3 regions of the Enterobacter sp. QK-SA4 genome follow, and region 3 is predicted to be linked to each of the others. Evidence: predicted binding sites of a transcription regulator. Region 3 holds the regulator's gene; each other region holds the start of a gene.
What was found. Region 3 encodes LexA, which represses DNA repair genes until DNA is damaged. Its sites were predicted from a motif close to TNCTGTATGTACATACAGNA; they were not measured.
Positions count from the first base shown of each region.

Region 1: the regulator LexA is predicted to act here: its motif matches at 2,146-2,165, upstream of AC1VYI_RS15185 (metal-dependent hydrolase).
Region 2: the regulator LexA is predicted to act here: its motif matches at 2,065-2,084, upstream of dinB (DNA polymerase IV).

Region 1 covers NZ_JBXFXH010000007.1:2,832,254-2,835,530, reverse strand. Annotated here, with positions in the region: gene AC1VYI_RS15190 (L-cystine transporter) at 22-1,413, opposite strand; gene AC1VYI_RS15185 (metal-dependent hydrolase) at 1,541-2,131, opposite strand; gene hxpB (hexitol phosphatase HxpB) at 2,233-2,904, opposite strand; gene AC1VYI_RS15175 (YniB family protein) at 3,053-3,277, shown strand, end outside.
Region 2 covers NZ_JBXFXH010000007.1:3,854,499-3,857,775, forward strand. Annotated here, with positions in the region: gene pepD (cytosol nonspecific dipeptidase) at 1-912, shown strand, start outside; gene dinB (DNA polymerase IV) at 989-2,047, opposite strand; gene nqrM ((Na+)-NQR maturation NqrM) at 2,157-2,360, opposite strand; gene nqrF (NADH:ubiquinone reductase (Na(+)-transporting) subunit F) at 2,360-3,277, opposite strand, start outside.
Region 3 covers NZ_JBXFXH010000007.1:4,411,643-4,414,919, forward strand. Annotated here, with positions in the region: gene dinF (MATE family efflux transporter DinF) at 1-1,053, opposite strand, end outside; gene lexA (transcriptional repressor LexA) at 1,117-1,725, opposite strand; gene AC1VYI_RS22885 (diacylglycerol kinase) at 1,834-2,202, opposite strand; gene plsB (glycerol-3-phosphate 1-O-acyltransferase PlsB) at 2,357-3,277, shown strand, end outside.

The sequences.
Region 1 (3,277 bases), 1.6 Mb from region 3:
GTTTTTTTATTTCTACCGAGATTAACGATGCGCCAGCTCGGCGTCGTCTTCACTTTCCAGAATCGCTTTGTCGGTCTGCTTCAGCCACTGGCTGGTCAGCGTACCGGCGGTCATGGAGCCGCTTACGTTCAGCGCGGTACGGCCCATGTCGATCAGCGGCTCAACGGAGATCAGCAGCGCGACCAGCGTCACGGGCAGACCCAGCGCGGGCAGCACAATCAGCGCGGCGAAGGTTGCGCCACCGCCAACGCCCGCAACGCCTGCGGAGCTTACGGTAACAATCCCGACCAGCGTGGCGATCCAGACCGGATCCAGCGGGTTAATCCCAACGGTAGGGGCAACCATCACCGCCAGCATCGCCGGGTACAGACCCGCACAGCCGTTCTGACCAATGGTGGCACCAAAGGAGGCAGAGAAGCTGGCGATGGATTCAGGCACGCCCAGACGACGGGTTTGCGCTTCAACGTTCAGCGGAATAGACGCGGCGCTGGAACGGCTGGTGAAGGCAAAGGTCAGTACCGGCCAGACTTTACGGAAGTATTTAAGCGGGCTGACGCCGTTTACGCCCAGCAGGATGCCGTGCACCACGAACATAATGCCCAGGCCCAGATAAGAGGCGACAACGAAGCTGCCCAGCTTGATGATGTCCTGCAGGTTAGAGCCGGCAACCACTTTGGTCATCAGCGCCAGCACGCCGTAAGGCGTCAGCTGCATAACCAGACGCACCAGCTTCATCACCCAGCTTTGCAGGGTGTCGATCGCGGTCAGCACGCGTTCGCCTTTAGGCGCGTCGTCCTTCAGCAGCTTCAGCGCCGCTACGCCCAGGAACGCGGCGAAAATAACCACGCTGATGATCGAGGTTGGGCTCGCACCGGTCAGGTCAGCAAACGGGTTCTTCGGAATGAAGGAGAGCACCATCTGCGGCACGGTCAGGTCAGCCACTTTACCAACGTAGTTGGTTTGAATCGCGGTAAGACGCGCCGTTTCAGCGGTACCCTGAACCAGGCCTTCTGCGGTCAGGCCAAACAGGTTGGTGACCAGCACACCCACCAGCGCGGCAATCAGCGTGGTGAACAGCAGCGTACCAATGGTCAGGAAGCTGATTTTTCCCAGCTGAGTCGCGTTATGCAGGCGAGCAACGGCGCTCAGAATAGAGGCGAACACCAGCGGCATAACGATCATCTGCAGCAGCTGAACATAGCCGTTACCGACGATGTTGAACCACTGAATGGAATCTTTCAGAACTGGATTATCGGAGCCATAAATTGCCTGTAATGCCAGACCAAATACGACACCCATGGCCAGACCAACCAGCACTTTTTTCGCCAGGCTCCACTGTTTGTGGCGCGCCTGCGCAAGAAGCAATAGCAATACAGCGAACACAACGACGTTCGCGATGAGTGGAAAATTCATCCCCGTTCTCCTGATTTATTATTGGGTCGGTTTTTACCGATCCTGTTGGCGGAAGGTTAGCAGAAGTGTGATGTAGCGCTTATATCCAAATGGAATGGGTTATGACAAATGGGATAATTTTGTCGGTTTACTGTTCAATCTGGTGATGAATAAAGCGATTGAACTGAAATTGCAGCGAATTAATCATCTGGGATGACCAGCGAACTGCACTGTTTTCGGGCAATGTTTGCGGCATCCAGACGGCGTAAGCAAACAGCGCCATGCACAATACGCGCTCAAGCTGGTTGCCTTTCTGCGGTGCGAGGATCGGAAAACGGAAACGCCAGCGGCAGGGCCAAAGCAGCGGTACGCCCGCAGGCGTCAGCATATCGGCGAGAATATGGCTTAAATAGCCCAGCACCATCCCCTGGATGGCATCGGCGGGGACTATCCAGCTTTCGGGCACCTTCAAATAGAAAAGCGTCAGCAGGCCAAACACGGCCAGCAGGCTGTGCGTGAAACCCCGGTGGCCGAACGCGCGGGCGATGGGTTTCGATACCCACTTCAGGCGTTGTCCGAGGAAAGATTTGGGATGGTCAATGTCGGGCAGCAGGCAGGTCAATACGGCGGAAGGGACAATATGCCACCAGTCCCCCTGTGCCAGCACGGGGGTGAGTTCAGCGTTTTTGGCAAATACCGCGCACGCAATAGAAAAAAGCAGGTGGCCTTCCGCCGTCATGATAAAACCCACAAAACTGTCAATTCATACAGTATAGGGTTTTTATACAGTAGGCGGAAGAGGTGACGGTGTAACTGTTTGTCACAAACCAGAGAAGGGCGTTAACCGCCCTGCAGGTGATGCGCCGTGAGTTCTGCCAGTGAGTTAAGCTTCACGTCGGCAAGGGCAAACCGGGGGTCGTGACGGCCTTCTTCTGCGGGCACCACAATGGAGCGCATCCGTGCAGCCTTCGACGCCACCATACCGTTAACGGAATCTTCCAGCGCAACGCAGTTGAGGGGATCCAGGCCGAGCCTAGCGGCGCAGTCCAGATAGACCTGCGGGTGCGGCTTGCTGTAAGGCAATTTTTCAGCGGACGCCAGCGCGTCGAAACTGTCGCGCAGTTCAAACATCGTCAGCACTTTTTCCAGCATGTGCAGCGGTGAAGCCGAGGCCAGGCCAACCTTCAGCCCCTGGGCTTTACACAGCGCGACGGCCTCACGTACGCCGGGCAGCAGCGGCCGGTTCTCTTCCACCAGAGAAATGGCGCGGCTGATAATGCGTGCGGTCACCTCATCGCGACTGGGACCTACCCACGGCTGTTGGGCAAACCACAGATCCACCACCATATCGATGCGCAGGCCCAGGGTATCGGGAAGTTCATTACGGCGGCTGATATCCACGCCGAGGCTGGCCATAACGTCCAGTTCGGCGCGATCCCACAGCGGTTCTGAATCGATCAGTAATCCATCCATGTCAAAAATTGCGGCAAGAATTTGGCGCGGTGTCGACATCACAACGTCTCCTTATCCAGGGTGTTCGACAGACGATACGTGCTAAGCACAATCTGCAATTTAGCATATTGCTTTTAAAGAGCGGGCGAAATTGATGACCAGCAGGTAGACTTAGGCACAAATAACGCGTCTTTATGAAGAGGAACTGATGACGTATCAACAAGCTGGACGCATTGCGGTCTTAAAACGTATTGCTGGCTGGGTGATTTTTATTCCTGCCGTCATTTCTACGCTGATTTCTGTACTCAAATTTATGTACGATCACAGCGAAAAACAGCCGGGTATCAATGCGGTAATGCTTGATTTCGCTCATGTCATGATTGAGATGATGCGTTTTAATACGCCATTTTTGAATGTCTTCTGGTTTAACTCA
Region 2 (3,277 bases), 560 kb from region 3:
GGGATTGATTTCATCTCTACCCTGCCGCTGTCGCGCGAAGCGATTCCTGCGGGCTTCCAGACTTTCAAGCTGACGCTGAAAGGGCTGAAAGGCGGCCACTCCGGCGGTGATATTCACCTGGGGCTGGGTAACGCCAACAAGCTGCTGGCGCGCTTCCTGGCAGGCCATGCGGCCGAGCTGGATTTGCGTCTGGTGGACTTCAACGGCGGTACCCTGCGTAACGCGATTCCGCGCGAAGCGTTCGCCACCGTAGCGGTTCCCGCGGCAAAAGCGGACGAGCTGAAAAAACTCTCCAGCGTATACCTGGATATCCTGAAAAACGAACTGTCGGCGAAAGAGAAAAACCTGACCGTGGTGCTGGAATCTGTATCTACAGATAAAGCCGCGCTGACCGCGCAGTCTCGTGACACCTTCGTTCAGCTGCTGAACGCGACGCCAAACGGCGTGATCCGCAACTCTGACGTGGCGAAAGGCGTGGTGGAAACCTCACTGAACGTGGGCGTGGTGACCATGAGCAACGACAGCGCGGAAATCATCTGCCTGATCCGCTCTCTGATCGACAGCGGTAAAGAGTACGTGGTGAGCATGCTGGAATCTCTGGGCACGCTGGCGGGCGCGAAAACGTCTGCAAAAGGCAGCTACCCGGGCTGGCAGCCGGATGCAAGTTCTCCGGTGATGGCGCTGGTGCGTGAAACCTATCAGCGTCTGTTCAACAGCACGCCGAACATTCAGGTGATCCACGCCGGTCTGGAATGTGGCCTGTTCAAGAAACCGTATCCGGACATGGACATGGTATCCATCGGGCCAACCATTACCGGTCCGCATTCGCCGGATGAGCAGGTTCATATCGAAAGCGTCGGTCACTACTGGACGCTGCTGACTGAGCTGCTGAAAGCGATCCCTGTTAAGTAATACCCTCACCCCAGCCCTCTCCCAAAGGGAGAGGGTGAAAAACGTAGGCCCGGTAAGCATAGCGCACCGGGCTTTTTTACAATCCCAAAACCAGCTGTCGCTCTAACTGCGGATCCAGCAGCGTGACGTGCAATCCCACCAGCCTCACCCCTCGCCCGCCCCGGCGCTCTTCCCATGCCTTTTTCGCCGTCGCAATGAGATCGTCCTTATTCAGACGCGGCCAGACGTGTTCCTGCGTGGTCTGCTGGAAGTCGTTGAATTTTAATTTGATACCCTGACGGGCAATCAGCAGGTCCGGCTTCACCTTGCTTAAGCGTCGTTCCAGCTCCGGGTAAAGCTGTTCCGTGATAATGGTTTCGCATTCGGACCAGTCATGAATATCTTCACTGAGGGTGCGCTCAACGCCGACGGATTTTCGTAGCCGTTCGCTGTTCACATCGCGATCGTCAATCCCCTGGCTGCGCTCCCACAGCACGCGGCCAAACTTTCCAAAGCGCTTGAGCAGCATGGCGAGATCGCTTCGCTGCACATCTTCGCAGGTCCGTAGCCCCATGCTTTCCAGCTTTGCGGCGGAGACTTTTCCTACCCCAGGTATTTTGCCAAGCGGCAGCGTTTTCAAAAACGCCGGCACCTCGTCAGGCGTGATGACGTACTGACCGTTGGGCTTATTTAAATCGGAGGCAATTTTGGCAAGGAATTTAACGGGCGCGACGCCCGCCGAAGCCGTCAGATTCAGCTCGTTGAAAATCGTCTGGCGGATCTCCTGCGCCATCAGCGTGGCGGAGCCGTGGCAGTGCAAGCTGTCGGTCACATCCAGATAGGCTTCGTCCAGCGACAGCGGCTCGATCAAAGAAGTATAGCGGGAGAAGATTTCCCGAATATGGAGGGAAGCCTCTTTATAGGCTTCAAACCGGCCGGGCAGAAGCGTGAGATGAGGGCAGAGCTTTAATGCCATCGCCGTCGGCATCGCGCTGCGCACGCCAAATTTGCGCGCAGGATAGTTGGCGGTGCTGATGACACCACGCTGAACGCGGCTGCCGCCAATGGCGATGGGAATATCCCGCAGCGCCGGGTTGTCACGCATCTCCACTGCGGCAAAAAAGCAGTCCATATCGACATGGATTATTTTGCGCATAGTAAGCCCTCACTCATCACTGGATAAGTATACAGTAAACAAATGAGGATTGAGAAGCAGATGTGAGAACGCCGGGTGGCGGCTTTGCCTTACCCGGCCTACAAAAAAATTAAATAATGCGCTGCTGTTCGCGGGCCATCCTTTTCTTCCGCGCATCGCACGGTTCCGGGCAGTCGCAAACCTTTTCCATCCCAATAGAGGAAATACCGCCGCAGCTGCCCTGAATGCTTTTCCGCTTAACGATCCAGCCTAACGACATGCCGAAGATGACAAGCACAAACACCACAAAGGTTGCCAGAAACGTCAGCATCATCAGCCTCCAAAGTCATCAAGCAAGATGTTCTCATCTTCGACACCGAGATCTTTCAGCATCTTAATCACGGCGGCGTTCATCATCGGCGGACCACACATATAGAACTCGCAGTCCTCAGGCGCCGGGTGCTGTTTGAGGTAGTTTTCATACAGCACGTTGTGGATGAACCCCGTATAGCCCGTCCAGTTATCTTCCGGCTGCGGATCGGAAAGCGCCACATGGAAGGTGAAGTTCGGGTTCTCACGCGCCAGCTGTTCAAACTCATCTTCATAGAACATCTCGCGCAGCGAGCGCGCCCCGTACCAGAAGCTGATCTTACGCTGGCTACCCAGCCGCTTGAGCTGGTCAAAGATGTGCGAGCGCATCGGGGCCATACCGGCACCGCCGCCGATAAAGACCATTTCCGCGTCGGTATCTTTCGCGAAGAACTCCCCGAACGGGCCGGAGATCGTCACCTTATCGCCAGGCTTCAGGGACCAGATGTATGACGACATGACGCCCGGCGGTGCATCCGGCACATTCGGTGGCGGCGTGGCGATACGCACGTTGAGCATGATGATGCCCTTCTCTTCCGGGTAGTTGGCCATCGAGTAGGCGCGCAGCGTCGGCTCTTTCACCTCAGATACAAAGCGGAAGAGATTGAATTTGTCCCAGTCGGCGCGGTACTCATGCGGCACGTCAAAGTCCGCATAGGCCACAGCGTGCTCCGGGCACTCAATCTGAATGTATCCTCCGGCGCGGAACGGGACATGCTCGCCTTCCGGCACCCGCAGCTTCAGCTCTTTAATAAAGGTGGCTTTGTTATCATTAGAGATAACCTCGCACTCCCATTTTTTGACGCCGAAGATCTCTTCCGGCAGCTCTATCTTCATGTTCTGACGTACCGCGACCTGGCAGGCCAGACGACAGCCCTCTTT
Region 3 (3,277 bases):
ACTCGCCAGCTCGCGCAGCGCAGGGATAGACGTAAGCAACGCGACGATTTGCTCACCAAGGCAGGCATAAACCAGGCCGAACGCCAGCGCCACCAGTCCCGACTGGCGGCAGGCTGCCCGCCAGACGTCCCGCAGCTGCCCGCTTTCGCGCGCGCCGTAAGCCTGCCCGGAATACGCTTCTACCGCATAGGCAAAACCGTCCAGCGCGTAGGCGGTAAAGGTCAGTAGCGTCATCAATACCGCGTTGACCGCAACGATTTCTGGCCCCAGTCGCGCCCCGAAAACCGTCAGCGCGCCGAAGCAGAGCTGAAGCAGCAGCGAGCGCAGCATGATGTCACGATTAAGCGCCAGCAGCCTACGGATATTGCCGCGCCATGCAGTTTTGAGCTGCGCCAGGGAGATGCCGCGCATCGCCAGCACGCGCCAGACCATCCACAGACCAATAATAAAGGTTCCGTATTCGGCAATTGCCGTCGCCAGCGCCGCGCCCCGCACGTTCATATGCAGGCCCATTACCAGCCAGACATCCAGCACAATGTTGAGAAGGTTGCCTACCACCAGCAAAATCACTGGTGCACGGGCGTACTGAACGCCCAGGAGCCACCCCAGCAGAACCAGGTTTGCCAGCGAGGCGGGCGCGCTGAGCCAGCGGATTTCAAGGAAACGTCGCGCCTGAGCAAGTACCGCCTCGCTGCCGCCGACAACATGGAGCGCAAGGTCGATAAGAGGCGCACGAAATAAAACGATTAACGCCCCTGCACCGAGCGCAAGGATCAGCGGCTGGACCAGCGCGCGCGCCAGACGCAGCGGATCTTTTGCACCATAAGCCTGGGCCGTGAGCCCGGTGGTGCTCATGCGCAAAAAGAGCAGCAGCATAAACAGGAAGCTGGTTGCCGTCGCGCCAATCGCCACGCCGCCAAGATAAACAGGCGAATCAAGGTGGCCAATAACGGCAGTATCGACCAGACCCAGCAAGGGAACGGTAATATTGGAGAAAATCATCGGCAGAGCAAGACGCCACAATGCCTTATCGGATGCCGTCAGCAGTGACATGAAAAATACCGGGAGTCGAGAATGGAGCAGGCTACAGCGGCGCCATAGCCTGTCAGGAAGAGGTTACAGCCATTCGCCGTTGCGAATGACCCCAACCGCCAGTCCTTCGATAGAGAAGTTGTGTTCGCGGAGATCGACCACAATCGGGGAGAACTCGTTGTTTTCAGGCAGTAGCTGAACGGTGTTCCCCTGTTTTTTCAGACGCTTGACGGTGACTTCATCATCTATGCGCGCGACAACCACCTGGCCGTTACGCACATCCTGCGTTTTGTGCACCGCAAGCAGATCGCCGTCAAGAATACCGATGTCTTTCATCGACATACCGCTGACGCGCAGCAGGAAATCAGCGCTTGGTTTGAACATGCCAGGATCGACCTGGTAGTGGCCTTCAATATGCTGCTGTGCCAGTAAAGGCTCACCGGCAGCAACACGGCCTATCAGCGGAATGCCCGTCTCTTCTTCCACCAGCAGGCGGATACCGCGTGACGCGCCTGAAACAATCTCAATCACGCCTTTACGCGCCAGCGCTTTCAGGTGTTCTTCAGCAGCATTCGGAGAACGGAAGCCCAGACGCTGCGCGATTTCCGCACGCGTGGGTGGCATACCCGTCTGGCCGATATGATCCCGGATGAGATCAAACACCTCTTGCTGCCTGGTCGTTAACGCTTTCATTCCGCCCCCTGGGTGTATATACAGTTATGCTGTGAGTATATACAGTCAAAGGCGATTTTGGAACCAAAAACTGCACAAAAAACCAGGGACTTAATTATTCCTCGAGGCTCATCGGAAATGTGACCAAAGCAGCGTGACCCAGGTGATAACAGCAGTGATAATCGCCAGCAGCACGGCAGCAGAGCCCATGTCTTTTGCGCGGCCAGAAAGCTCATGGAAATCTGAACCTATGCGATCAACAACGGCCTCAATAGCGCTATTAAGAATTTCCACTATCATCACCAGAAGCACGGAACCGATTAGAAGTACGCGGGTAATAGCATCAATATCAAGGAAACAGGCGACGATCACCGCGATGATAGCGGCGACGCCCTCCTGGCGAAAGGCAGCTTCGTTGATCCACGCGGCACGGAAACCTTTCCATGAATAGCCGGCGGCTTTGATGATACGCGTTAACCCAGTGGTATTATTGGCCATTAAAAGAACCTTTTATGAAAAAAAGCGTCAGTAACAGGAACTGTAGCGCGTTTCGCTACAGCCTGAAGTATGACGGGTAACAACAGAAATTTTGCGCGCTTTCTGTTATCCTTGCGCCGCAATTGCATTATTAACCAGAGGCTTTACATCGTTTATGTCCGGCTGGCCACGAATTTACTACAAATTACTTAATTTACCATTAAGCATCCTGGTAAAAAGCAAGTCTATCCCAGCAGAACCCGCGCTGGAATTGGGGCTCGATACGTCGCGTCCTATTATGTACGTTTTGCCTTATAACTCGAAGGCAGACTTACTGACGCTTCGCGCCCAGTGTCTGGCGCATGACTTACCTGACCCGCTTGAACCGCTTGAAGTTGACGGTACGCTGCTGCCGCGCTACGTGTTCATTCACGGTGGACCGCGCGTGTTTACCTATTACACGCCAAAAGAAGAGTCCATCAAGCTGTTCCACGACTATCTTGACCTGCACCGCAGCAACCCCGATCTGGATGTGCAGATGGTGCCGGTATCGGTGATGTTTGGTCGTCGTCCGGGCCGTGAAAAAGGTGAAGAGAACCCGCCGCTGCGCATGCTTAATGGCATCCAGAAGTTCTTCGCGGTCTCCTGGCTGGGACGCGACAGCTTTGTGCGTTTCTCCCCTTCCGTTTCGCTGCGTCGAATGGCGGACGAGCACGGTACCGACAAGATCATCGCGCAAAAACTGGCGCGCGTGGCGCGTATGCACTTCGCCCGACAGCGCCTGGCTGCCGTAGGGCCGCGTCTCCCGGCGCGTCAGGATCTGTTCAACAAGCTGCTGGCCTCCAAAGCGATTGCTCGCGCCGTTGAAGACGAAGCGCGCAGCAAGAAAATATCGCATGAGAAAGCCCAGCAGAACGCCATTGCGCTGATGGAAGAGATTGCAGCGAACTTCTCTTACGAGATGATTCGCCTGTCCGATCGTATTCTCGGCTTTACCTGGAACCGCCTGTATCAGGGCATCAACGTTCATAACGCCGAGCGCGTACGCCAGCTGGCGCATGATGGCCATGAGATTGTCTATGTTCCCTGCCACCGC